4 regions of the Desulfonatronum sp. SC1 genome follow, and region 4 is predicted to be linked to each of the others. Evidence: predicted binding sites of a transcription regulator. Region 4 holds the regulator's gene; each other region holds the start of a gene.

Region 1 (5,930 bases), on a different contig from region 4:
CGGACTACCCCCAGGGACTCAAGGATCTGAGCACCATCGAAAAGCAGACCCTGAACTGCAAGCGCATCGTCAGCGACCTGCTGCACTTCGCCCGAAGCCCGGAGACCAAAAAGCAATCGGCGTCCTTCAACCAGATTGTGGACGACGTCCTGGCAATGGTTGCTGAGCAGTTCAAGAAGCAAGGCGTCGTCGTGGAGCGAAAGTTGGACCCGAACCTGCCGTCGCAGAGCATGGACGTGAATAAAATGAAGCAGGTGGTCCTGAATCTGCTGATGAACGCCCATCAGGCCATCGATGGCCGCGAAGGCCGTATCGCCTTGGAAACCGATTACTTTCCCGCCAGCAAAACCGTCCGCCTCGTGATCCGGGACAACGGACACGGCATACCGGAATACATTCAGGATAAAATTTTCGATCCCTTTTTCAGCACCAAGAACACCGGAGAAGGCACCGGCCTGGGACTCTCGGTGAGCTACGGCATTGTCCGGGAACACGGCGGAGAGATCAGTGTCCTGAGCAAACCCGGAGAATGGACGGAGTTCCGGATTGATCTTCCGCTGGATGGAGAGATCAATTGAGCGTGCACGTGAACGAATAAGAGGAACGACCATGCATCAATTCAACGTACTCATCGTGGACGATGAGCGGGACATGCTCGACGGCCTGCGGCGGATACTGCCCTACGAGCTGGAAAACACGAACATCACGGTCACGTCCAGCCCCTTGAAGGCTTTGGACATGGTTGCCGGGACCCTCTTCGACCTCATCCTGATGGACGTCAGGATGCCGGAGATGAACGGCCTGGAGCTTCTGGAGCAAGTCAAGGCCGCGGACCCCAAGGTTACCGTGATCATGATGACGGCCTACGGAAACATCGAAACCGCCGTGCAGTCCATTAAGATGGGGGCCTACGACTTCATCACTAAACCCTTCGACATCCCGGACCTGGTGCGGCTGATCAAGAAAGCCCTTGAACGCAGCGGCCTAATCCGGGAGAACCAGAGTCTGCGCCAAAAGATCTCCGAAAAGACCGTGCTGGAGGAATTCGTGGGGCAAAGCCCGCCCATGCGCCAGCTCTACGAGACCATCCGTTCCGTGGCCGGGACCGACTACCCCGTGTTAATCAGGGGCGAATCCGGCACGGGCAAGGAACTGGCGGCCAAGGCCATCCACGCCTTGAGCCGGCGCGGTGAAAAGGTTCTGGTCTCCGTGAACTGCCCGGCCATTCCGGAACACCTCCTGGAAAGCGAGCTGTTCGGTCATAAAAAAGGCGCCTTCACCGGCGCCCTGAAGGACCACAAAGGCCTTTTCGTCGAAGCCAACGGCTCAAGCCTGCATCTGGACGAAATCGCGGACATCCCGGTCTCGGTTCAGACCAAGCTCCTGCGCGCCTTACAGGAACAGGAAATCCGCCCGCTGGGCGGCAGCGGGAACAAAAAAGTGGACGTCCGGATCGTGTCCACCACCAATCAAGACCTGGAGAACAAGATCCGGGACAAAAGCTTCCGGGAAGACCTGTTTTACCGCTTGAACGTGGTCAGCGTCCGCACCCCGCCCCTCAGGGAGATTACCGACGACATCCCGCTGCTCGTCCATCACTTCAACCGCCTGTCCGCCCTCGAACTGAACACCGCGCCTAAGACAATCTCCTCGGATGTCCTGGAGAACCTGTCGCACCGTGATTGGCCTGGCAATGCTCGTGAATTGAAAAACTTCGTGCGCAGACTGATTATTTTCTGCCCCGGCGAGAAGCTGAACCTGTCCGTGCTGAAAATGGTCGACGGCCGCCACCCCGCGCGTCCCGCGGCGGAAAACGCGGCGGGAAGCGGCGAGATCGAATCCTACGCCGAGGCCAAGGCCAGGGCGGTCAACGCCTTTACCGCCGAGTACGTGGGCGACCTCCTCTCCAAGGCCGGAGGCAACGTCTCCCAAGCCGCGAAAATGGCCGACATGAGCCGGGTGGCCCTTCAAAAAATCGTCCGAAAGATGAACATCAATCCGGTGGAGTATCGTTCAGGGTCGTGAGCGGGAAAGCAATTTCGACTCCTCTACAACGATAAAATGAAACGGCCCTGGAAAAACGAGATCGATTTTCCAGGGCCGTTTTTTTGTTTATCCGACGGCTTGGCCGTCCGGTCGGAGTTGTCGCGCGGACCGAGCTACAGGTTGCGCAGGGTGTTGCGGATATGCATTTGAGCCACCGCGGTGTCCTCGCACTGGGAATACCAGTACGTGCCGGTATCCACGTTGGAGTCCGCGATGGCCTCCATCACCGGACGGATGTGCGGCAGGGTCTGGCCCCAAGGCAGCACTACATAGGCCATCACCCAGACCAGGGCCACGCCTGCGGCCAGTTTGATCCAACCTTTCAGCTTCCCGTGGCCGCGATTGCCGCCCTGATTGTCTTTTGGCGCGTGCATGACCGCTCTCCCTTAGGTTTGCGCCCGACGAACGATTAGCTCATCAGGCTTTCGGTGACGTGCGGGAATACCACGAAGTACATCAGGTAGGCCACGAGCAGCGTCAGGATCAGGTTCAGGGTCTGCCCGCAGACGTACAGGATGACCGGCTTGCCGCCCTTGAAGTGGTGAGCCATTTCCCGGAAGTTGGAGGACAGGCCGATGCTGGCGAAGGCCAGGATGAAGAACCATTCCCGGATCGGGCGGGAGAAGCCGCGCAGCACGCCCTGGTCGATCATTACGTCGCCAGCGCTGCCCATGCTGACCAGCATCCAGGAGAAGATGATCGACGCGGCGATGAAGCCCAGCACGAACTTGGGGAAACGATACCAGATTTCCATCTTACTGACTTGCTGACCGGGTACGCAGTCCACCCGGGCGCACCAGTACACGGCTACGCCGAAAGCGATAACGCCGATGAGGATGTTCTGGATCATCTTCACGGTCGCGGCCACGAACATGCCAACCTCGCCCAGGAATGCCCCGGCCGCCACAACCGCGCCGGTGGAGTCGATGGTCCCGCCGATCCAGGCCCCGCCCAAAACCGGGTGCATGCCCACGGAGACGATGAACGTGGGCAGAGCGATCATCATGATCGCGGTGAAGAGCATGGACATGCCCACGGCGATGGTCAACTCTTCCTTCTTGGCCCGGCAGGCCGCGGCCGTGGCGATGGCCGCGGACACGCCGCAGACGGACATGTCAGCGGAGACCGTGATATTCAGGGTCTTGGACTCCATTTTCAAGACCCGCTGACCGAAAATGTAGGTCAAGATGAGCACAGTGGGAGTGACGACCCAAGCCACGACCACGCCGGCCTGCCCGATAAGCATGATCTTGCTGAACAGGATTTCCGCGCCCAGCAGCACGAGGCCGGTCTTGATGTAGTACTCGGTCTGCAGGGCCGGCTTCAGGAAATTCGGCACGCCCACGGTGTTGCTGATCAACATGCCCCCGAGAATGGCCCAGATCAAGCCGCCGAAACCATATTCACGCATGGTATTCTGTTGACCGATCATCTCCGCGACAACAGCCAGCAGGAAAACGAACCAAAAGCCCTTCATCAGATCGGCCGAGCCGATGTCCATAAATCGAGCGCCGACACTGAAGAAAACCATGAAAATAATCATGATCCCGATCATGTAGGGGATCTTGTTGTAGGCCTGAACCGAGGCCCTGGTCCGCAGACTGCCCCGCTCCTTCTCCCTGGCCTGACGCCACTCCCGGATGGCCGCCTCGGCCTGCTCGTTAAGGTCTTCATTGCGGAACGCTTCCTCAGCGGCCAAATCCTGGACTTGCTTGGCCCGTTCCAGCGCGGCCTTGGTCGCTTCCTGAGCTTCCTTATAGGCCGGTTCGGCCTTGGCCCGCCGCTCCGCGGCAGCGGACTCGCTCAGATAGAAGGACTCCATGGGGCTGCTCGTCCACCGGCCCGGCATCTCCAGCCACTTGGCGATGGTTTTTCCATGGGGCTCGTTACGCGCTCGCAGCCCGGACATGGCGTCGTTGGCCCCGTGCCATTCGATGGTATGGAACGGCGCGCGAACATCCTCGGCGGCCATGGTCGCCTCGGCCTTGGCCAGTTTCTCATGCATATCCGCCGGAGGTCTGGGCAGGAAAATGAGCAAGCCGATGATCAAAATCACGAATCCCAGCCAAATCGCCCACCAGTCCTCTTTCTTCCACAGTTCGGACCATTCCCATTTTCCACGATCAATAACAATATCAGAATCTTGCTTCGAAGCTTCGGCCATCTCGCTTCCTCCTGAGAAAAGGTGTTCGTGAATGTTCAGGGCCCTGGACGCGGGAGCCTCAAAACGCGGCTTTCTCTCCGGACCCACCCTATCCGGGACCACCCCGGCCTTCTCACGGAAGCAAAAAGCAAGCCTGACTTTTCTCGAAAATAAAGCAGAATCTTTTCAATATGTTTCAGCAATACAAACGCAAAGATGCCATCCTGGGTTGATGCTATCCTCGGTTGTCATTGCAAGCCTCGCTTTGCGTTTCACAGGCGGAAATTTACAAGGCGTTCAAGGCCGAGTAGAATTTCGATGCAATCCCGCGAGGCCTTTTCTTCAACAGCCGTCCGGCAGCGCTTTCGCCGTTTTCCTCGTACATCTCGGGTTCGCGACACGGATGTCCCTTTCTCATCAAGAGGCCGAGAAGCTTTCACCCCTTACTCAGGTATCAACATCCATATGGCCCAGCAGCACCTTCTGATCATTGACGACGAAGTGGACATGCTTCAGGGATTGAGCCGCGTTCTCTCTTTTGAATTGGAAGGCGTCTCCGTGGTCACCGCATCCAATCCATTGAAAGCGCTGGAACTGATCGACACACGCACCTTCGAGCTGATTCTGCTGGATATCCAGATGCCGGAAATGAACGGAATGGATCTGCTCACCCGGATCCGGGAGACGGACCCTAACGTCACCGTGATCATGATGACCGCCTACGGCAGCATCGAGACAGCCGTGGAAGCCATCCGGCAAGGGGCCTACGACTTCGTGACCAAGCCCTTTGAAATCCTAGATCTGCTGCGGGTGCTGCGCAAAGGTATGGAACGAGGTCAACTGATCCGCGAAAACCTGAACCTACGGGCCAAAATTTCGGAACAAAACTCGTTTGCGAACTTCATCGGTCAGACCGCGCCCATGCGCCGACTCTACGACACCATCCAGGCTTTGGCCCACACCAACTATACCGTGCTTATCCGCGGCCAAAGCGGAACAGGCAAGGAGTTAGTCGCCCGGGCCATCCACGACTTGAGCAAGCGCAAATCCCGCCCCTTTCTCGCGGTGAACTGCCCGGCCATCCCGGAACAGCTTCTGGAGAGCGAACTGTTCGGGCACAAGAAAGGGGCGTTTACCGGAGCGGATACGGATTATGTCGGGCTTTTCGAGGAAGCTGACGGCTCGACCCTGCTACTGGATGAAATCGGAGACATTCCCGTCACCCTTCAAACCAAGTTGCTGCGCGTGCTCCAGGAGCAGGAGCTGCGACCTTTGGGCGGGGTCAAGAGCAAGAGGATCAACGTACGCATCCTGGCCAGTACCAACCAGGATCTGGAAAAGAAGATCAACGAGCGGACCTTCAGGGAGGATCTGTTTTATCGGCTGAACGTGGTCACGGTCCGTACGCCGACCTTGCGGGACATCCGCGAGGACATCCCCCTTCTTGTGGACCACTTCAGCAAAAAATTCTGCGCGGAACTGGAAATCCCGGCCAAACGCTTTTCCCCAGCGGCCACGGAAGAATTAATGCGCCGCAACTGGCCGGGCAACATCCGGGAACTGCAAAACTTCGTCCGCCGGATGCTGATTTTTTGCAAGGATACCGAAATCGAAACCATGCACATCCATGCCGTGGAGCACCCCGGCGCAAGTCCCGTACAGTCCCTGGTCCTCCAGTACGCCAACATGACCATGGAACCCTACATTGAGGCCCGCAACCGGATGCTGGAACAGTTCACCC
Region 2 (5,930 bases), on a different contig from region 4:
AACAGAGCCCGGTCCCCAATTCGTCCGGCGTTCGGCGCGGCATTTTGAGCGGCGATGGTTCTGCTCAGTTCCTCTTCGATGGCTTCGGTTTGTTCCAAAAAATTGACGTGGACTTGGTCCCAGGCGACGAGCTTTGAAACGCGGTACGGCCCTTGGTCCGACTCGCCGGGCAGAAGGTGGGCCCAGGACAGCACGCTGGGCAGGCCCGTGGGGTCCAAGCCCAGAGCGGCGATGGAGTCCAGGCGGAGAAAGATCAGGTCCATCAGATCTTCCTCGTTCAGGGGGTCTTGATTCAGGTGGGTGTGCAGCAGGCGCAGACCGCGCAGTCGGCCCGGGCCGTGGCGGCCGGGAGGGAGTTCGGGGATGAGGATGCCGTGGGCGTCGCCCACGATGATAATTTTCGGACGACCCTGACGGTCGATGAGCAGTCCGACTTGGCGGCCCAGGTCCGTGCTGAGCATAGCCAGTTCCCGCGCCTGTTCCAGGGTGTAGCCGCCCAGCGCGGGGTAGCGCCTTTGGTACAGGCGGGACAGGGCCTTGACCTGGCTCGGCTTGAGCCCGGAGGTGTTGCCGTGAACCTGGGCGGCTATGTCGCGACCTCTCCGAAGTCTTTTTCCAGATAGCCCGCGATCATCGCGTCATAGGCGGAGGTCAGACGGAAGGCCTTGGCTGAGATTTCGCGGCGCAGAGCCAGGCTAACGTGATAGTGCTGGGAACCCAGTTCGGCCATGACCCTGGGATAGTCGTCCGGACTGGGAACCACCAGAACGCTGTGGAAATTTTTCGCCGCCGCGCGGAGCATGGTCGGGCCGCCGATGTCGATCTGCTCGACGCAGTCCCTCAGGTTCAGATTCTGTTCCAAGGCCTGTCCAAAATCGTACAGATTGACGCAGATCAAGTCCAGAGGCAACAGGCTGCGCTGGGTCAGGGTTCGGAGGTGTTCGGGATTGTCCTTGTCAGCCAGCAACGGTCCGTGAATGTGCGGGTGCAGCGTTTTCACGCGCCCGTCGAGGATTTCCGGGAACCCGGTGACCTCGCTGACGGCACGAACCGGAAGTCCGGCGTCAAGAAGCGTCTTGCGCGTGCCTCCTGTGGAAATGAGCTGGACCCCGCCCCGCTGCAAAAACGTCGCGAACTCCACCAAGCCGGTTTTGTCCGTGACGCTGAGCAGAGCCTGTCTGATGGGCAATAATTGCATACCGTCCTCCCTGCTTTCGGACATGCCACAAGCCCGAAATCTTGGCAAGACGGCTCTCTTGGTTCCTGCATGTGGACGTCTTCAAGCCGGTCTTCCTGTACTTGCTCAAAAAATGTGGCAAGCATGACCTGGATGCCCGCCTTCGCGGGCATGACGAGCTTGAAACAGCATGCCGCTTCAAGTCATTCCCGCGCGGGCGGGAACCTAGACTCTGGAGCTTTCAGGTTATGCCCGACCTTTTGGAGCAGTGACGTCTTCCATACCTCTGGCCGAGTCGTCCGGACCGGGAACCGTTCCCGGCCCGGACGACCGCGGTCAAGACGGAGGAGAAACCACGGGATGCGGGGCAGTCTACTGGGCCAGTTCCATCAGGAGTTCCTTGGCCGGATCATATGTGGGGTCGCTTTCCAGGGCTCGTTCCAATTGTTCTCGGGCGTGGCCCACCTGGCCCAGCTTGACCAGGATGCCGGCCAGGGTGAACCGGATTTCGGCCTTGTCCGGGTTGAGTTCCAGAAAGTTTTCCAGGGGAGCGATGATCGCGTCCAGGCGATCCAGTCCATGGCCGGCCTGAACGAGGCCGTAGAGGGCCACCAGGTTTTCCGGGTTGTGTTCCAGGGCCTGAGAGAAGTGCGCAAAGGCGCTGTCCGTTGCGCCGGTTTCCATTTCCACCAGGGCCATGCCGGCCAGGGACTTGTCGCTGGCTTCAATTTCCGAGGCCCGACGGTACAGGCTGAGAGCATTGTCCAGGTCCCCGCGCTGCACCGCTACAGTGGCCAGACCCAAGTAAGGATCCGGATGAGTTCCGTTGGAGTTGGCGGCCTTCTCATAATATTGTTCGGCCTTGTCCAGTTCGCCCATGAACAGATAGCATTCCCCGAGTTCCTTGTTGATTTCGTAGTCGAGATGGCTGGTCATGATGGTCTCTCCTCTGAGTTGTTTTGATCCGTGTCGACGTCAACTTCCGACGTCCGTCCTTGTTTCAAAGGCGTTGCATCCTTCATGCCAACCATTTGCTGCAATCCTTGCCGCTCCGGCATGATTTGGATTGTGCACTGTTGGAACGGGAGTTGCTAATCCCAATGACAACCAATCGTGTCCATGGCGTTTGCTTTCAGGCTGTGCATTGCGCGAACAGCCTGAGATGACAGGAGGAATCGAATCATGAAAAGTCTGTTTGGGTCTCATATTCATCTTCAGGGAAAGGTTCTGGACATGCGTCTGGAACGTCAAAATGTCGTCGCGGGGAACCTGGCGAACATCAAGACCCCCGGATACAAGGCCCGGAGCCTGGAGTTCGAGGATGATCTTCAACGGGCTTTGGGATTGGACGCCCGGGGCAAGATGACCCGGACCAGCCCCGACCATTTACCGGCGGAGTTCGACGCCCGAAAGTTTTCCGCGGACTTCATCAAGGACCTCAAACCACGGGTGGTGCAGGGCGAGGACGCCGTGGACCTGGACAAGGAAATGACCACCATGGCCAAAAACACGTTGCTCTACAACACCCTTATCACCACGCTGCAGAAGAATTTCGAGGGACTGAAAACCGTCATTACCGAGGGAGGCAGATAATGGACTTCATGACCGCCTTGGAGATCGGAGCGTCGGGCCTGAGCGCCGAACGGACGCACCTGAATATCATTTCCATGAATCTGGCCAACGTGAATACGACACGGACCCCGGAAGGCGGACCGTATCGTCGCAAAAGCGTCGTCTTTCAGGCCACGCCCCTGGACTCCCCCTTTACCAAGGCCATGCGTTCCGAACTGGAGCGGGAAGTCAAAGGCGTGAAGGTTTCCGGCGTGGTCACGGACCAGCGACCCCTGAGACGGGTCTACGATCCCGGGCACCCGGACGCGGACGGGCAGGGCTACGTCAGCTTACCGGATATCAACGTGGTCGAGGAGATGGCCAATATGATGACCGCCTTGCGGACCTACGAAGCCAATGCGGCCACGATCTCATCGGCCAAGGCCATGTTCAACAAGGCCCTGGAACTGGGCCGATAACCTTCATTTCGCTAATACGTATCCACGGAGAGCGCCATGTCAATTTCCCCCATCGCCATGAAGGCTTACAATCAAGCCGCGCAAATGGCGCGGCCCGAGACCATCAAGCCACATGAAGAGATTCGGTCTTTCACCGACACATTGAAGGGCTCGCTGGTCGAGGTAAACAGCCTGCGTCAGGAGTCCATCGGACTGATCCAGTCCTTTGCCTCCGGAGAGAATCAGAACGTGCACGAGTTGATGATTTCCATGCAGAAAGCCAGCTTGTCCATGAGCATGACCTCCGCCGTGCGCAACAAGATCATGGAAGCTTATAAAGAAGTGTTGCGGATGCCATTCTAGAGGTTCAATGGTTCATGGTTGTATAAGGCACTGAACCTTTAAACCACTGAACTTCTGAACCCTGAACCCCTGAACCCCTTAACCCCTGAACCCGAAAAAAACCGGAGCCAGCCATGCCTCCTTTTCTGGATAATTTGAAAGCCAAGGTCCTTCAGATCTGGAACGATTCCAGCGTTTCTCAACGTATTATGGTCGGCGGATTGGCGGCGACCATGGTTTTGATTTTCTTCCTGCTCATGTACTGGATCGGGCGACCGGATTACGCCGTGCTGTACGACCGCCTGACTCCGGAGGACGCCAGCCGGGTAAGCAACATTTTGCAGGCCGGCAAGGAGCCGTACAGGCTGGCGGATAACGGCCAGACCATTCTGGTCCCGGTGGATCGGGTTCATGAACTGCGGCTGCGTGTCGCCGGGGAAGGCGCGCTACGCGGACCGGGGTTGGGTTTTGAGCTGTTCGACGACGTCAAGCTCGGTCAGACCGACTTCATCCAGCGCATCAACTACCAGCGGGCCCTGCAGGGCGAACTGTCCAGGACTATTTCTGAATTTCCGGAGGTGGAAAGCGCCCGGATTCACTTGGTCATCCCACACCGGAGTTTGTTCATCGAGGAGCAGAGCCCGCCGTCCGCGGCCGTGATTCTGGCCATGAGGCAAGGCGCCAGGCTGGATGGCCGCCAGGTCCAGAGCATTGTCAATTTGGTCACATCCTCGGTGGAAGGGTTGACTCCGGATTACATCACGGTATCCGATACAAGCGGGCAAATACTGTATCAGCCCAAGCCCTCGGACACCATGGAAGGGATGACGAGCACGCAATTGGAGTACAAGCTGCAACTGGAGCAAAGTCTGGAGCGGCGCATCAGCCAAATGTTGATCCCGCTATTCGGCCATGGCCAGGTCATCGCCAAGGTGAACACGGAATTGGATTTCAGTCGGCGGACCATCGTCAGGGAGATGTTCGACCCTGACAGCGCCGTGGTCCGCAGCGAACAAAAAAGCGACGAAACCAGCACTGGACAATCCAACCTGGAAGCCGGAGTTCCCGAGCCGCAGTTCCAGGGGGACGGCTTCGCCGGGCAGGGCACCTACCAGGAAAGCGCCCGTTCCCAGTCCACGACCAATTTTGAAATCAATCGCGAAGAACAGCAGATCATCATGCCTCTGGGCGAGTTGCAGCGATTGAGCGTGGCGGTTATCGTCGATGGAACGTATCAGCCGGGGGGCGACGACCAAGGGCATGTTTTCGTGCCGCGCAGCGCCGAGGAACTGCAACGGATCGAACAGTTGGTCCGCAATGCCATCGGTTTCGACGGGGCACGGGGAGACAGCGTGGAGGTTTCCAGTATATCCTTTGGCGGTCCGGAGCTGATTCCGACGCCGAGCTTGGCCGACGTTATCCTGGACTACGGTCGACAGTTCGGCAAACCGATTCTGAATTTCCTGTTGATCCTGCTCTTCCTGCTTCTGGTGGTCCGCCCGGTGGTGATGGCCATGATCAGGCCACGCGTGGCCGAACAGGACGAAGGAGCGATGGACGAACTGGAAGGAGAAGGGGCCATGGCCCTGGAATCCCCGGACAAACAGGAGTCCGAAGCCATGTTGGCCCAGCGCCGCCTGGAGGAGTTGAAACAGGCCACCGCGGAGTTATTCCGAAAGAACATGGAACAGAGCATTCATGTTCTGAAGATCTGGCTGAAAGAGGAGAACGCCTGAAGTGGCAGATAAAATATCCGGTACCCAGAAGACGGCCATTTTGCTGTTGGCCATGGGCGACAAGTACGCCGTGGACGTGTTCAAGCACTTGGATCGCCGGGAAATCATCCGTGTGAGTAAAGCCATGGTGGAGATGGACTCGGTACCCAAGGAGATGGTCGAGGAGGTGCTTGAGGAATTCAACCAGCTTTTGGCTCTGGGTGAAAACATGCTGGTCGGCAGCCCGGACCGGGTGCGCAAGATGCTCCAGGGCTTGGACAGCGAAACGGCCAAGTACGTGCTGGACTCCTTGGACCTGGACGCCGGTCCGGGGCCGTTCAAGGCCCTGGAAAGCATCAGCCCGAAGTTATTGGCCCAGATTCTGCGCAACGAACATCCTCAGACCCTGGCTTTGATTCTGGGCCATCTGGATTCGGAGCAGGCCGCCGGTCTGCTCCAGAACATGCCCGCCGGGGCCCGGGCCGAAGTGCTGATTCGCTTGGCCCGCCTGGAAGCCGTGCCCGCGGACATGTTGGAGGACGTGGGCAAGGTGCTGGATCGACAATTGATCGCCATGGGAGGGCGGGAAGGTCGGAAGGTCGGCGGAGTGCCGTCGGTGGCCGAGATCCTCAACGCCGTGGAGCGGGCCACGGAAGAGGAAGTGCTGGCGGACATCGAGGAGGAATC
Region 3 (5,930 bases), on a different contig from region 4:
CTTTGCAAATACTCATAAACCCGGCTCACGGCCACGGAGGAGCGTTGCGGGCTTTTGAATATCCAGTCGAAGTCCCCGAAACGTCCGCCCATGATCACCGGATCCCCGCCCACGGTCATCACTGTGGGCATTTGACGCTGATGCAGATAGGCCTTGACCGCCATGCCGGTGTCCGTGCGGGTCGGTCCGACCAGGGCCGTGACCCGCTCCCGCTCCACCAGTCGGCGGGCGGCCAGCAGGGCCTTCTGGGGATCGCTCTCCGTATCCGCGATGACCAGTTCCAGGGGTCGGCCGTTGATCCCTCCGGCCTGGTTGATCTGATCCACCGCCATTTCCGCCACCAGCTTGGTGGGGGTTCCGATGAACGCCGCCGGTCCGGAGAGGGCGAAGAACGCGCCGATCTTGATGGGCTGTCCGGCGGAAGCGGCCCCGGTAACGCAGAGCAGAGCCAGGGTCGCGATAAAGGCAACAAGCTGTTTTTTCATGAAAAAAACCTCCAGTTTGGGGCATGAAAGACAAACTAGAAATGTTTAATTGATCGTTTTGGGAAAGTACACCTTTATAAAGAGGCGATTCAGCGGGAAACGGTCTAATATCGGTTAGCGTGAGAAATGGTCAAAGCCTTGAGATCGCAATTGTTTTTCATTCAGGTGGATTCCTGGCTTCTTTGTTACGTCTCCCAAACGCCGCACGGCGGGATTTTTTTCTCGCAGCATGTCCCAATCCCGTGCTGCGACTACGCCTAGGAGCGCATAGTCCTCTCCGCCCAATACGGCCCATTCGGCCGCGTCCATTCCGCTTTTCCGGGCAAACAGCCGCAATTCCGGGTGCAGTGTTTCCAGCGGCAGACTCAGGGCGCACCCTAGTTCCGGCCCCAGGAAGCGCGGCAGGTCCCGGGCCAGCCCGTCGGAAACGTCCATCATACCGCGTACCTCGGGTGTCCTGCTCAACGCCGTGGCCGTCGAGACCTGCATGAAGGGTCGCAAATGAGCCTGGACCGCGATGGGGTAATCCGCCGGAGTCGAGTCGTTCTTAGACGTCTTTGGATTCACGCCGCCTTCGAGAAGGGTCAAGCCCAGCCTGGCCAAGCCTATTTCGCCCACCAGGAAAAGCACGTCTCCGGGCCGAGCCTGAACCCGGCGCAGCAACCTGCCGCCCTCAAGGCGTTCCCCCCAGATGGTCACGACCACGCCCAGATACGGCGCCACGGACAGATCCCCCCCAGCCAGATACAAGTCATGTTCCGCGGCCAGCTCGGCCATGCCGCGAAAAAAGGCTTCCCAGAATCCACGTTCCAGGTGTCCGGGGGCCATCAGGTTCAGGACGAACCCCAGCGGCTTGGCCCCCATGGCAGCGATGTCGCTGATGTTCACGGCCAGGGCCTTGTAGCCGATATCCTCCGGCGCGAAGTAGGCCATCCGGAAATGGACGTCTTGCAGGAAAAGATCCGAGGATACGCAGAGGGATTCCTTGCAGTTGATCACGGCGCAGTCGTCCCCCCGGCCCAGCGGCAGTCTGTGGTGGGAGTTGGGGAAAAAGCTGTCGATCAGCTCCAGAAAGGCGTCTTCGGAACGAAGGTCGCCAAGATGGGGCGGTCCGGGAGTGGTTGCTGTGCTCATGGGGTGAAGAAGTGGTTTGATGTGGGCAAATTGCGATTCGGCGATCCGCTACGTCCTTTTCGCTTGAGACGCTCGAAAATGCAACGAGTCTTTTTTTCATACATCATTCCGACGGTTGACCTTTTGTTCACAAGAAGGGATAAGAATGTTTGCGCCATGCGGATTCGCGTTCCAAGCCTTGTGGCTTTTTTTCGTGATTTTGGCCCCTGTTTTCACCCCCCGTCAAGGAGGTTGTCTTGATGCTGTTTTCTTTTGGCCCCGGTCCCCAAGGCCCATACGACCCGCGGGATCCGTTTCCGCAGTTCAAGGTCGAGGAGATGGATTTTTCCAAGTTTCATCGCTTCCTGCGGTTGGGTCTGCTTGGTTTGGCGTTGATCATCCTGTGGTCCGGACTGAACTGGGCCCAGGGATTTTACACTGACTGGCTGTGGTACAGTTCCCTGGATCACCAAGGCGTGCTTTGGAAGGTCGTGACCACCAAAATATGGCTGTACCTGGGCGCGGTTCTCGTCTTTCTGGCCCTGGCCGTTCCCAACCTGGTCGCGGTGGTGCGGACTACCGGACGGATGTTTCCAAGGGCCGGTCACAAACTCCCCCCTGGGATCTACGACTCCGCCCGGAGCGTGCTGGTCTGGCTCTCCGGAGGCGTGGTGGCCCTGGGGGCTTTTTTGTTGGCCTCCGGACCGGCTGGTGAGTGGAACGTCGTCCTGCGCTACCTGCACCAGGTGCCTTTCGGCGAGACCGATCCGATCTTCAACAACGACTATTCCTTTTACATCTTCGCCTTGCCGGCCCTGGAGTTTTTCCGGTCATGGCTGGTGGGCCTGACCGTGCTCGTGGCGATCATCGTCGCGGCCTTCTATTACCTGAACAGCATCCTGCGCGGCGAGGCCTTCGCCTTCCGGGGTCCGATTCTCTCGCATTTGGCCGTCCTGGGCGCGTTCCTTTTCGTGCTTATCGCCGCGGGCCATTGGCTCTCCAGGTACGACCTGCTCTATTCGACCATGGGCGCGGTCTACGGCGTGGGCTATACGGACAATCTTTTCAACATGCCCTCCAGGGCGTTCATGGCCGTGGTGGCCTTGGTCGCCGCGGGGGCGCTCCTGGCCGCGGCCAAGACCGGGCGCAAGGAATTGGCCGTCTGGTCCGTGGGCGCGTGGTTCGGCCTGAATATCGTCCTGGGCAGCCTGGTTCCCGGGCTGATCCAGCGCTTGGTCGTGGAGCCCAGCGAGCTGGCGCGGGAAACTTCCTACCTGGCCAACAACATCAGCCACACCCGTCAGGCCTTTGGTCTGGAGGGTCTGCGGTCCATGAGCCATCCGGCCCTGGGCGAGGTGGACCATGCCACGGTGGAGGCCAACCAGGGCACCATCCAGAACATCCGGCTCTGGGATGAAGGTCCGCTGATGCAGAGCTACAACCAGATCCAGTTCTTCCGCCTGTACTACGACTTCCTGGCCGTGCATACCGATCGCTACATGGTAAACGATGAGCTGCGCCAGGTCATGCTGGCCACCCGCGAGCTTTCGGCGGAAAAACTGCCCACCGAGGCCCAGCGCTGGGTCAACCGGCACCTCCAGTTCACCCACGGCTATGGCGTGGCCATGAGCCCGGTGACCGAGGTCCAGTCCGGCGGCCGTCCGGACTTTTTCATCCGTGACCTCCCGCCCTCCGGGGAGATTCCCCTGGACCGCCCGGAACTCTACTACGGCCTGAAGAGCCTGGATTATGTGATCGTGAACAGCCGGATGCAGGAGTTCAATTTCCCTGGCCCGGATGGCCCGGTGTACACCCACTACGAGGGCGACGGCGGGGTCCAGCTCGGCTCCTTCTTCCGCCGCCTGATGTACGCCTGGCAGTTCAAGGACGTGAACATCCTGATTTCCGGAGAGGTCACGCCGGAAAGCCGGATCCAGTACCGGCGCACAGTTCAGGAGCGCTTCACCACCGTGACCCCGTTCCTGCTGCGCGACCGGGAAGCCTATTCCGTGGTGGCCGACGGCCGGTTGTTCTGGATCCAGGACGCCTACACCACCACCAGCCGCTATCCCTATTCCACTCCCTGGGAGCGGCGGTTCAACTACATCCGCAACAGCGTCAAGGCCGTGGTGGACGCCTATCACGGGACTCTCACCTATTATGTCTTTGACGAGAGCGATCCGTTGATCCGCACCTACCAGGCCATGTTCCCCGAGTTGTTCAAGCCCCAGGAGGAGATGCCGGAGTATCTCCGGGCCCATGTCCGCTATCCCCAGGATATGTTCACGGTTCAGACCCAGATGCTGCTTCAGTACCACATGGAAGATCCGGTGGTCTTCTACAACAAGGAAGATCAGTGGTCCGTGCCCATGCAGCATTCCTTCGGCCAGACGGAAATCCTGCGGCCCTACTACATCGTGGCCCGGCTGCCCGGCGAAGAGAAGGAAGAATTCCTGCTCATCCAGCCCTTCACGCCCATCAACCGGCACAATCTGGTGGGCTGGATGGCCGCGCGCAGCGACGGGGAGAATTACGGCGACATGATCCTGTTCCGCTTCCCCACCGGCCGCCACGTGGACGGTCCCAGCCAGGTGGAGGCGCGCATCGACAACGACGCCGTCATATCCGAGCAGTTCACCTTGTGGGGCCAGGTCGGCTCCGAGGTCTTCCGGGGCATTCTTCTGGTCATCCCCATCGGGGATTCCATCCTCTACGCCGAACCGGTCTTCCTGCGCCCGGAAACCATTGATTTTCCGGAGCTGCGGCGGATCATCCTGGCCGACTCCCGGCAGGTGGTCATGCACCAGACCCTGGACGCCTCCATCAGCGCCCTGGTGGGCGACCTTCCGCCCGTGGCTCCGGTGGTGGAGACCGCGGAAGAAGAGGATGCGCGGAGGCCGCTGCTTCAGCTTCCGGACTTCAACCAGGGCTTGCGCGACGCCGTGGACAAGCTCCAGGAAGTGGTAGACCAGTTGCGTCGGTTGATGCAGTAAGCGTTTCCAAATAGGCCTCTCCAAAGAGACTACCGGGAGGCCTTCCTGACGGACCTTTCCGGTAACGAACCCGAGACCGCGCCCGTTTTGCGTCGTCCACGCGACGACCAAACGGGCGCGGTCTTTTCTCTCCGTGACATTATCCGCGGTCGTCACGGCCAGCGCGAATTTCTCTGATGCTTGTGCAGTTTTTTGCATGCTTGTGCAATCATGTTTGTGCAGTTTTTTGCATATCCATGGTGAGGTTAGATGGTATCTACATCTTAGCTTTGATATTGTTGATTTTTATTTTTTGGCATGCCCTTTGTAGTATGATAAGCATTCATTCACCATAACCACCTGAAGCAGGAGGCAATTTATGCGACGTTTTCTTTCCACCAGTGCGATACTTCTTGTGTTTGCCCTGATCTCCGTACCCGTTCTGGCGCAACACCAGCACGGTCCCGGTCAACCCGGCAAGCCAGGGGCTGAGGTGCAACAGCGTCAGCACGGCGCCGGACATCCGGTGCTCGGCAACCTCTCCGAGGAGCAACAGGAAGCAATGGTCGCGCTGTTCGCGGAGCACCGCAAGCACATGATGCAGCACAACCTGCACCTGCGTGCCAAGCAGGCCGAACTGGACGTGCTCCTGGCCGCCCCGGAGTTCCAGCAGGCCCAGATTGACACCGTGACTGCCGAAATCATCACCCTGAAGGGCGAAGCCATGAAGCTCAGGAACGATCTGCGGCGCAAGGTTTTCGAGGAAACCGGGCACCTGATGCAGGGCGGCACGGGCGGCAGAGGTCACGGTATGTCGGACCGCGGCAAGATGTCCGGCAAGAAAGGCCGGATGGGAAACTGCCCGATGATGTCCGGGCACGGAGCGCGATCGGCTGAATAACATCTTAAAAAACAAAAATGCCGCCCGGAAGACGGGCGGCATTTTTGTTTATGTTCATAACACCACTCAATAACGCTTCACAATGCTTCGCCATGCACATCCTGCCGGCCATCCACCGCGAAACGCGCTACCTTATGCCCTTGTTGGCCATGGTTCTGCTCGGGTTGAGCCTGATCTTCGTCACCTGGCAGAACCTGCGGCATCAGCGACAGGCCGTTGAGCAGCACATGGTGCTGGCGGCCCGGGCCGTGGCCATGGGCATCGAGGGCAACATGGCTTGGCGGATGCGCGGGCCTTCGCGGACGGCCACGCCCAGGGTTTCGGGCAAGGAATTTCTTCAGGAACTACTGACCTCCCCGGACCTGGTTCTTGTCGGCGTCGTGGGGCCTTCCGGGCAGATGGTGCTCGCTTCCGAAGACCCGGAGAGCTTTCCGACGCTTCCTCCAGCCGCTTTGGAAA
Region 4 (5,930 bases):
AATCCCGGTGCGTTCTCGATGCGCAGGTTGGGAAAGCCGTCCCGGAAATAGGACCAGTCGATCCGGCCCAGGGTGATTCGGTCGGGGTGGGCCGTGTGGATGCGCAGGGCCATTTCGGTCATTTGCGGACAGAAGAAAAGATGGATCATGATGGCTCCCGATGGTGGTCAAGGGCAGGGTCAAGAAGGAGGTCAAGGGAAGCGCTCAGGGCCTTAACTTCTCGGTCTGTCAACGGCCGGCTCGCACCGGGAGGGAGGTCGCCCAGGCGGATCGGTCCTTGGGAGACGCGTCGCAGGCGGATGATGTGCAGCCGCAGGTCGCGGCACATCCGGCGGACCTGGCGATTGACGCCTTGGCGGAGGGTCATTTCCAGGGTCACGGCGTTATCCGGTGTTCGGGGTGAGCGGTCCTCAATGATTCGCGCCCGAACCGGCGCGAGTTGGTCTCCTTCGGCCAGACGCATCCCGCCGAGCATGGTCGCCAGTTTTTCCGGGGTGACCCGGCCACGAACGCGGACATGGTAGACCTTGGGGTGTTCCCAGCGGGGATGCGTCATGCGCAGGGCCAGTTCGCCGTTCGTGGTCAGTAGCAGCAGGCCCTCGGAAAGCAGATCCAGCCGGCCCACGGGAAAAGGGCGGCGACCGCGGATGTCCGGCGCAAGCAGGTCGAGGACGGTTTTGCGGCCTTGGGGATCATGGGCCGTGGTGACGACGCCCAAAGGCTTGTGCAGGACCAGATAGAGGTGGTCGGACGGCTGGACTGGACCAAGGCGGATATCACGTCCGTGGACCCGGACATGGTCCACGGTTGGATCGACGCGGATTCCCGGCGAGTCGGCCACGGTTCCGTTGACCGTGACCGCCCCGGCCAGAATCAGGTCGTCCGCGGCCCGGCGGGAACAGAGCCCTGCCTGGGCCAGGGCCTTGTTCAGCCGGAGGGCATGGCCAGCCTGCATAGTGTTTGCCGCTGAATCCCGCATTCCAGAATCATTCATCCAGAGAGCATAGGTCCTGGTGAGCGGGGGGGTCAAGACTGGATTCCTTGAATCGCAGGAAATGGCTTGGAATGGCTACGTATCGCCAATCTCGTCATGCCCGCGAAGGCGGGCATCCAGGTCATACATGCCACAAGTTATTGATGGGTTCCGGTTTGACCACATGGCAAGTGCCGTCTATAGCCGTTGTTCGTTGTTCGTTGTTCGTTGTTCGTTGTTCGTTGTTCGTTGTTCGTTGTCATGCCGGAATTTTGGTCCGCGACCTGGGGGCGAACGGGGATGAAAACCGGCACTCGATTTTCTCTTGCAAAGATTGTACTCTCAATTTTTTATCGATTCTAAACTGTGGGGGATACATGCGTCGGAAAGCCATTGCCGGGGCGCTGATCCTGTTCTTGCTCGGTTTGTATTTCTTTCCCGGTGATGCACCCGTGGAACGGCGAACCGTCGGTCCCATCTCCGGCGCAGCGGACACGGACGTGAGCATGAGCGGCGTGGAGATGCGCCTGGGCCAGGAAGGGCGAACCCTTTGGACCCTGCGGGCTCTGTCCGCGTCCTACGACCAAGGCCAGCAGATGGTGCTGCTCAACGCCCCGACCATCGTAAAAAGCCTGGGTGGTCGGGACATTCCCGTGATCGTCAGCGCCCCCCTGGGGGAGGTGGATCAGGCTACCAGCGATATCCGGCTTTGGTCCGGAGTGCATATGGAACATGGTCCTACCTACCTCAATTCCGACGAGGCCGTTTTCGTCCAGATTGATGAAACTATATTTTTGCACGGGGACATCCTCCTCGACCGCCAGGGGCTGCAACTCCGCTCGCAGCGGGGTGACGTGGACCTGCACACCTGGGTGGTCAATGCCGAGGGCGGGGTGGAAGTCGTCATCGCCAAAGACAGTTTCACGCAAGGGTTGTAGATGAGAGCGCGGTTGTCACTGCAGCGGCTCTTTTGGCTCGCTTTTTCGGTCTTGCTAGCGCTGTTCCTCGTACCCGGCTGGAGCTGCGCCGCAGAGGATGACGAGGCCATTCCTACGCGGATAACAGCGGAGCGGCTACGTTACTCCCATCGCGACCACCAGATCGAGTTCATCGGAGATGTTCGGGTGGACAGGCCGAATTTTCAGCTGCGTTCGGAACGGCTGGTGGTTCTCCTGCGAACCCTGCCTCGGGAGGCTCGCCCCGAGGGCTTGTCGCCGGAGCAGGACATGGAGGCTCAAGTGGACATAGAAAAAATGATCGCCCTGGGCCAGGTCTTCTTGAAGCACGAGGATCGCGTCGGTCACGGCGATATGGCCACCTACTGGGTGGACCAGGGCGTCTTGCGCCTGGAGGGCAACGCACGGGTGGAAGAAGGCGGGACCCGATTGGAAGGCAACGTGATCACGCTCAATGTTGAAGAAAGAGAGGTGGATGTGCAGGGACGCACCGATCGGCGAGTGGAAGGAATGTTTCTTTTGCCTCGGGAACAGGGGGCGCGGTGAAGGCCCTTCTCTCCGGCAAGAATCTGCGCAAAAGCTTCGGCCAGAAAGAGGTGGTCCGGGATATTTCCATCCGGGTCGAGCAGGGAGAGATCGTCGGCCTTTTAGGCCCCAACGGAGCCGGGAAGACCACCACGTTCTACATGCTGGTCGGGGTGATAAAGCCCACCAACGGGGTGGTGGACCTGGACGGAAGGCGGATCACCACCTGGCCGCTGCATGAACGAGCCCGGTTGGGGTTGAGCTACCTGCCCCAGGAAAGTTCAGTCTTCAAAAAGCTGACCGTGATGCAGAATCTGCAAATCATTCTGGAGTACACGGACTTCACCCCGGCCATGCAGCGCAAAAAGGCCGAGGCCCTGTTGGAGGAACTGGGCATCGCCAAGCTGGCCGACCAGAAGGCCATGTTTCTCTCCGGCGGGGAGCGCCGCCGCCTGGAAATCGCCCGAGCCCTGATCCGCAATCCAAAATTTATGTTGCTGGACGAACCCTTCGCGGGCATCGACCCCTTGGCCGTGGACGACATCCAGGAGATCGTCATGTCCCTCAAGGAGCGGGGGATCGGGGTGTTGATTTCGGATCACAACGTCCATGAAACGCTGAAGATTTGCGACAGGGCGTCCATCGTCTTCGAAGGACGGGCCATTTTTGAAGGGTCGCCGGAGGCCATCGTGGCCGACCCCATCGCTCGGAAGGTCTATCTCGGTGAGGACTTTTGCTTATGATTGATCAACAATCGGGAATGGCGTTCCAACTGTTCAGCCCGGTCATGGAGGCGAGAACGCGACATGGCTCTTGAACTGCGCCAGCAACTGAAGTTGACGCAGCAGTTGGTGATGACCCCCCAACTGCAACAAGCCATTAAGCTGCTTCAGCTTTCCAGGCTGGAGTTGGTGGAAAGCATCCAGCAAGAATTGTTGGAAAACCCTGTGTTGGAAATCGTGCCGGAAAGCATTGACGAGACGGTGGAAGCCCCGAAAAAGGATCCCGCGGAGAGCCGGTTCCAGTCCGTCAACGTCGAGGAGCCCCGGCAACTTCACGATTCTGAGTGGCAGGACTACCTGGGAGAATTTTCCAGCATCAGTCGACAGATCCAGGGCCGGGACTGGGAAATCCCGGAAGAGGGAATGAGTTTCGAGGCCCGGCTGGCCGGCAAGTCCACGCTGATTGGCCATCTTTCCTGGCAGTTGCGGCTTTCCGCCCTGTCGGAACGGGAACTGGCCGTCAGCGAGGTGATCCTTGGCAACCTGGATGCCGTGGGGTATCTTTGCGAGTCCATTGAGGACATCGCCGCCATGGCTGGGTGCGAGGCGGAGGAGGCGGAGCGGATCCTGCGGATCATGCAGCGCCTGGACCCCGTGGGGGTCTGCGCAAGAAATCTGCGGGAGTGCCTGCTGGTCCAGATGGACGAACTGGGGCTGGACGACCCGATTCTGGTCTCCCTGGTCAAGGACCATCTTGAGGAGCTGGAAAAGCGGCGCTACAAGCCGTTAGCCAAAAAGTTCAAGCTTTCCATGGAGGAAATCAAGCATTACCTGGACTGCATTCAGCGCCTGGACCCCATGCCCGGCAAAAGCTTCGGCTCCGAGGACCCTCAGTTCACCAGCCCGGACGTTTACATCCTCCAGCACGGCGGCGATTTCATCGTGGTTCTGAACGAGGACGAGATACCGGGCTTGATGATCAACGAGGCCTACGCCAAGGAGCTGTCTGTTCACGACAAGGGGGTCAAGGACTATATTCAGGAAAAGGTCCGATCCGCCCACTGGTTGATGAAAAGCCTGTACCAGCGCCAGCGGACCCTGCATAAGGTCGCCGAAAGCATTGTTCGGTTCCAGATCGAATTTTTCCGTCACGGGGTGACGCATCTGAAGCCGATGATTCTCAAGGACGTGGCCCTGGATATCAACATGCACGAGTCCACGGTCAGCCGGATAACGACAAGCAAATACATGAGCACGCCCCACGGAACGTATGAACTGAAATTTTTCTTCAACAGCGCCTTGGGTATGGACGACGGCTCGGAAGCCGGATCGGAAAGCGTCAAGGCGGAGATCAAGAAGCTGATTTCTGAAGAGGACCCCAAGCGTCCACTCAGCGACGAACTGATCTCGCAACTTTTGAAGAAGTCCCTGGGCGTCAACATCGCTCGCCGGACCGTAGCCAAGTATCGCATGGCGCTGAACATCGAGTCGTCTTCCAAGCGCAAGGCCATTTTTTAACCTTCGCAGACGCTCCCAACGGAGCGAACAACCTCAAACCAACCCAGAACCTGTTTTATTTCGGAGGTGTCGCATGGAAATAACTTTTACATTCAAGAATTTCGAGCCGTCCAATCACCTCAAGGGCTACGCCCGCGAGCGCTTCAATAAGATCAACCGCTACCTGCGTCCTGAAGATCAGGGCGAGCTGGCCGTCAACCTTTCCGTGGAAAAGTATCGCCATATGGCCGAGGTGGTCCTCACGGGCAAGGACATGCATTTCTCCGCCACCACCGAAAGCGAGGACATGTACTCCACCATCGACCTGGTCCTGGACAAGCTCGAGGCTCAGGTGCGCAAGATCAAGGAGAAGAACAAGGACCATCGTCGCGGCCAGAAGAACCAGCCCGCCCGGGTGGACGTGATCACCTTCACTCAGGATGAGACCGGCAAGAGGGCACAGACCATCACGGAAACCGACAACTTCGAGCCCAAGCCTATGTCCGTGGATGAAGCGGCCATGCAGCTGGAAGCCCTGGGCAACGAGTTTCTGGTTTTCTTTAACGCGGACATCGAGCGCGTCAACGTCATCTACCGTCGTAAAAGCGGCGACTTCGGTCTGATCGACCCGGGAATCTAATCGATGGTCCTCAGGGATTTCTTGAGCAAGGACTTGCTGCTCCCCGAGTTGCAAGCCAAGAACAAGACGGAAGTGCTGGCGGAATTGGTCGCCGTCCTGGCCCAAAAGGAGCCGAGCCTGGACGCCGAGGCGGCTTTTAGGGTGCTGAAGGACCGGGAAAGCCTCGGGAGCACGGGCATCGGCGAGGGATTGGCCATTCCCCACGGCAAGCTGGAGGGGCTGGAGCGGATCGTGTTGGTGGTCGGGCGCAGTTCCGAGGGCGTGGATTTCGACGCCCTGGACCACAAGCCGTGCCATATTTTTTTCATGGTTCTGGCCCCGGAACAAGTCGCCGGGATGCACCTGCGCATCCTGGCGTCCATTACCCGGCTGCTCAAGGACGAGGCCTTTCGGCACGCCTTTCTTACGGCCCAGGACAAGGAGCTTTTCTGGGACGCCCTCAATTCGGCGTGATGGTGTTTGAACCGTCCACACCGTAGGGGCACGGCGCGCCGTGCCCCTACGGTGTCCGCGTCCTTGGACACGGGTACCGCGTGCCCAAGGACGCGAAAAGAGGCAAAGAGCAATGAGCGTGGATCATCCGCGAAAACCGAGCGAACTCTCTCTGGTCATGATCG

The links. The regulator sigma-54, encoded in region 4, starts transcription at its own class of promoters, with help from an activator protein. The targets are predictions, from matches to a motif close to CTGGCACGGNNNNTGCTT.
Region 1: the regulator sigma-54 is predicted to act here: its motif matches at 4,329-4,346, upstream of C6366_RS13080 (YeiH family protein).
Region 2: the regulator sigma-54 is predicted to act here: its motif matches at 2,254-2,271, upstream of flgB (flagellar basal body rod protein FlgB).
Region 3: the regulator sigma-54 is predicted to act here: its motif matches at 4,704-4,721, upstream of C6366_RS10250 (Spy/CpxP family protein refolding chaperone).

The regions. Positions count from the first base shown of each region.
Region 1 is NZ_PZKN01000024.1:27,342-33,271, reverse strand. Features, by position in the region: gene C6366_RS13095 (DUF3365 domain-containing protein) at 1-578, shown strand, start outside; gene C6366_RS13090 (sigma-54 dependent transcriptional regulator) at 610-2,025, shown strand; gene C6366_RS13085 (hypothetical protein) at 2,160-2,420, opposite strand; gene C6366_RS13080 (YeiH family protein) at 2,456-4,210, opposite strand; gene C6366_RS13075 (sigma-54 dependent transcriptional regulator) at 4,655-5,930, shown strand, end outside.
Region 2 is NZ_PZKN01000028.1:18,129-24,058, reverse strand. Features, by position in the region: gene hflX (GTPase HflX) at 1-461, opposite strand, end outside; gene C6366_RS14190 (IMP cyclohydrolase) at 587-1,198, opposite strand; gene C6366_RS14185 (lipopolysaccharide assembly protein LapB) at 1,550-2,113, opposite strand; gene flgB (flagellar basal body rod protein FlgB) at 2,360-2,770, shown strand; gene flgC (flagellar basal body rod protein FlgC) at 2,770-3,207, shown strand; gene fliE (flagellar hook-basal body complex protein FliE) at 3,244-3,549, shown strand; gene fliF (flagellar basal-body MS-ring/collar protein FliF) at 3,663-5,264, shown strand; gene fliG (flagellar motor switch protein FliG) at 5,266-5,930, shown strand, end outside.
Region 3 is NZ_PZKN01000016.1:59,540-65,469, forward strand. Features, by position in the region: gene C6366_RS10235 (ABC transporter substrate-binding protein) at 1-485, opposite strand, end outside; gene thiL (thiamine-phosphate kinase) at 600-1,619, opposite strand; gene C6366_RS10245 (UPF0182 family protein) at 1,859-4,591, shown strand; gene C6366_RS10250 (Spy/CpxP family protein refolding chaperone) at 4,950-5,471, shown strand; gene C6366_RS10255 (nitrogen regulation protein NR(II)) at 5,564-5,930, shown strand, end outside.
Region 4 is NZ_PZKN01000021.1:13,664-19,593, forward strand. Features, by position in the region: gene C6366_RS11865 (phosphoribosyltransferase family protein) at 1-149, opposite strand, end outside; gene C6366_RS11870 (pseudouridine synthase) at 146-1,030, opposite strand; gene C6366_RS11875 (hypothetical protein) at 1,351-1,911, shown strand; gene C6366_RS11880 (LptA/OstA family protein) at 1,924-2,475, shown strand; gene lptB (LPS export ABC transporter ATP-binding protein) at 2,472-3,197, shown strand; gene rpoN (RNA polymerase factor sigma-54) at 3,261-4,694, shown strand; gene raiA (ribosome-associated translation inhibitor RaiA) at 4,768-5,313, shown strand; gene C6366_RS11900 (PTS sugar transporter subunit IIA) at 5,317-5,766, shown strand; gene rapZ (RNase adapter RapZ) at 5,879-5,930, shown strand, end outside.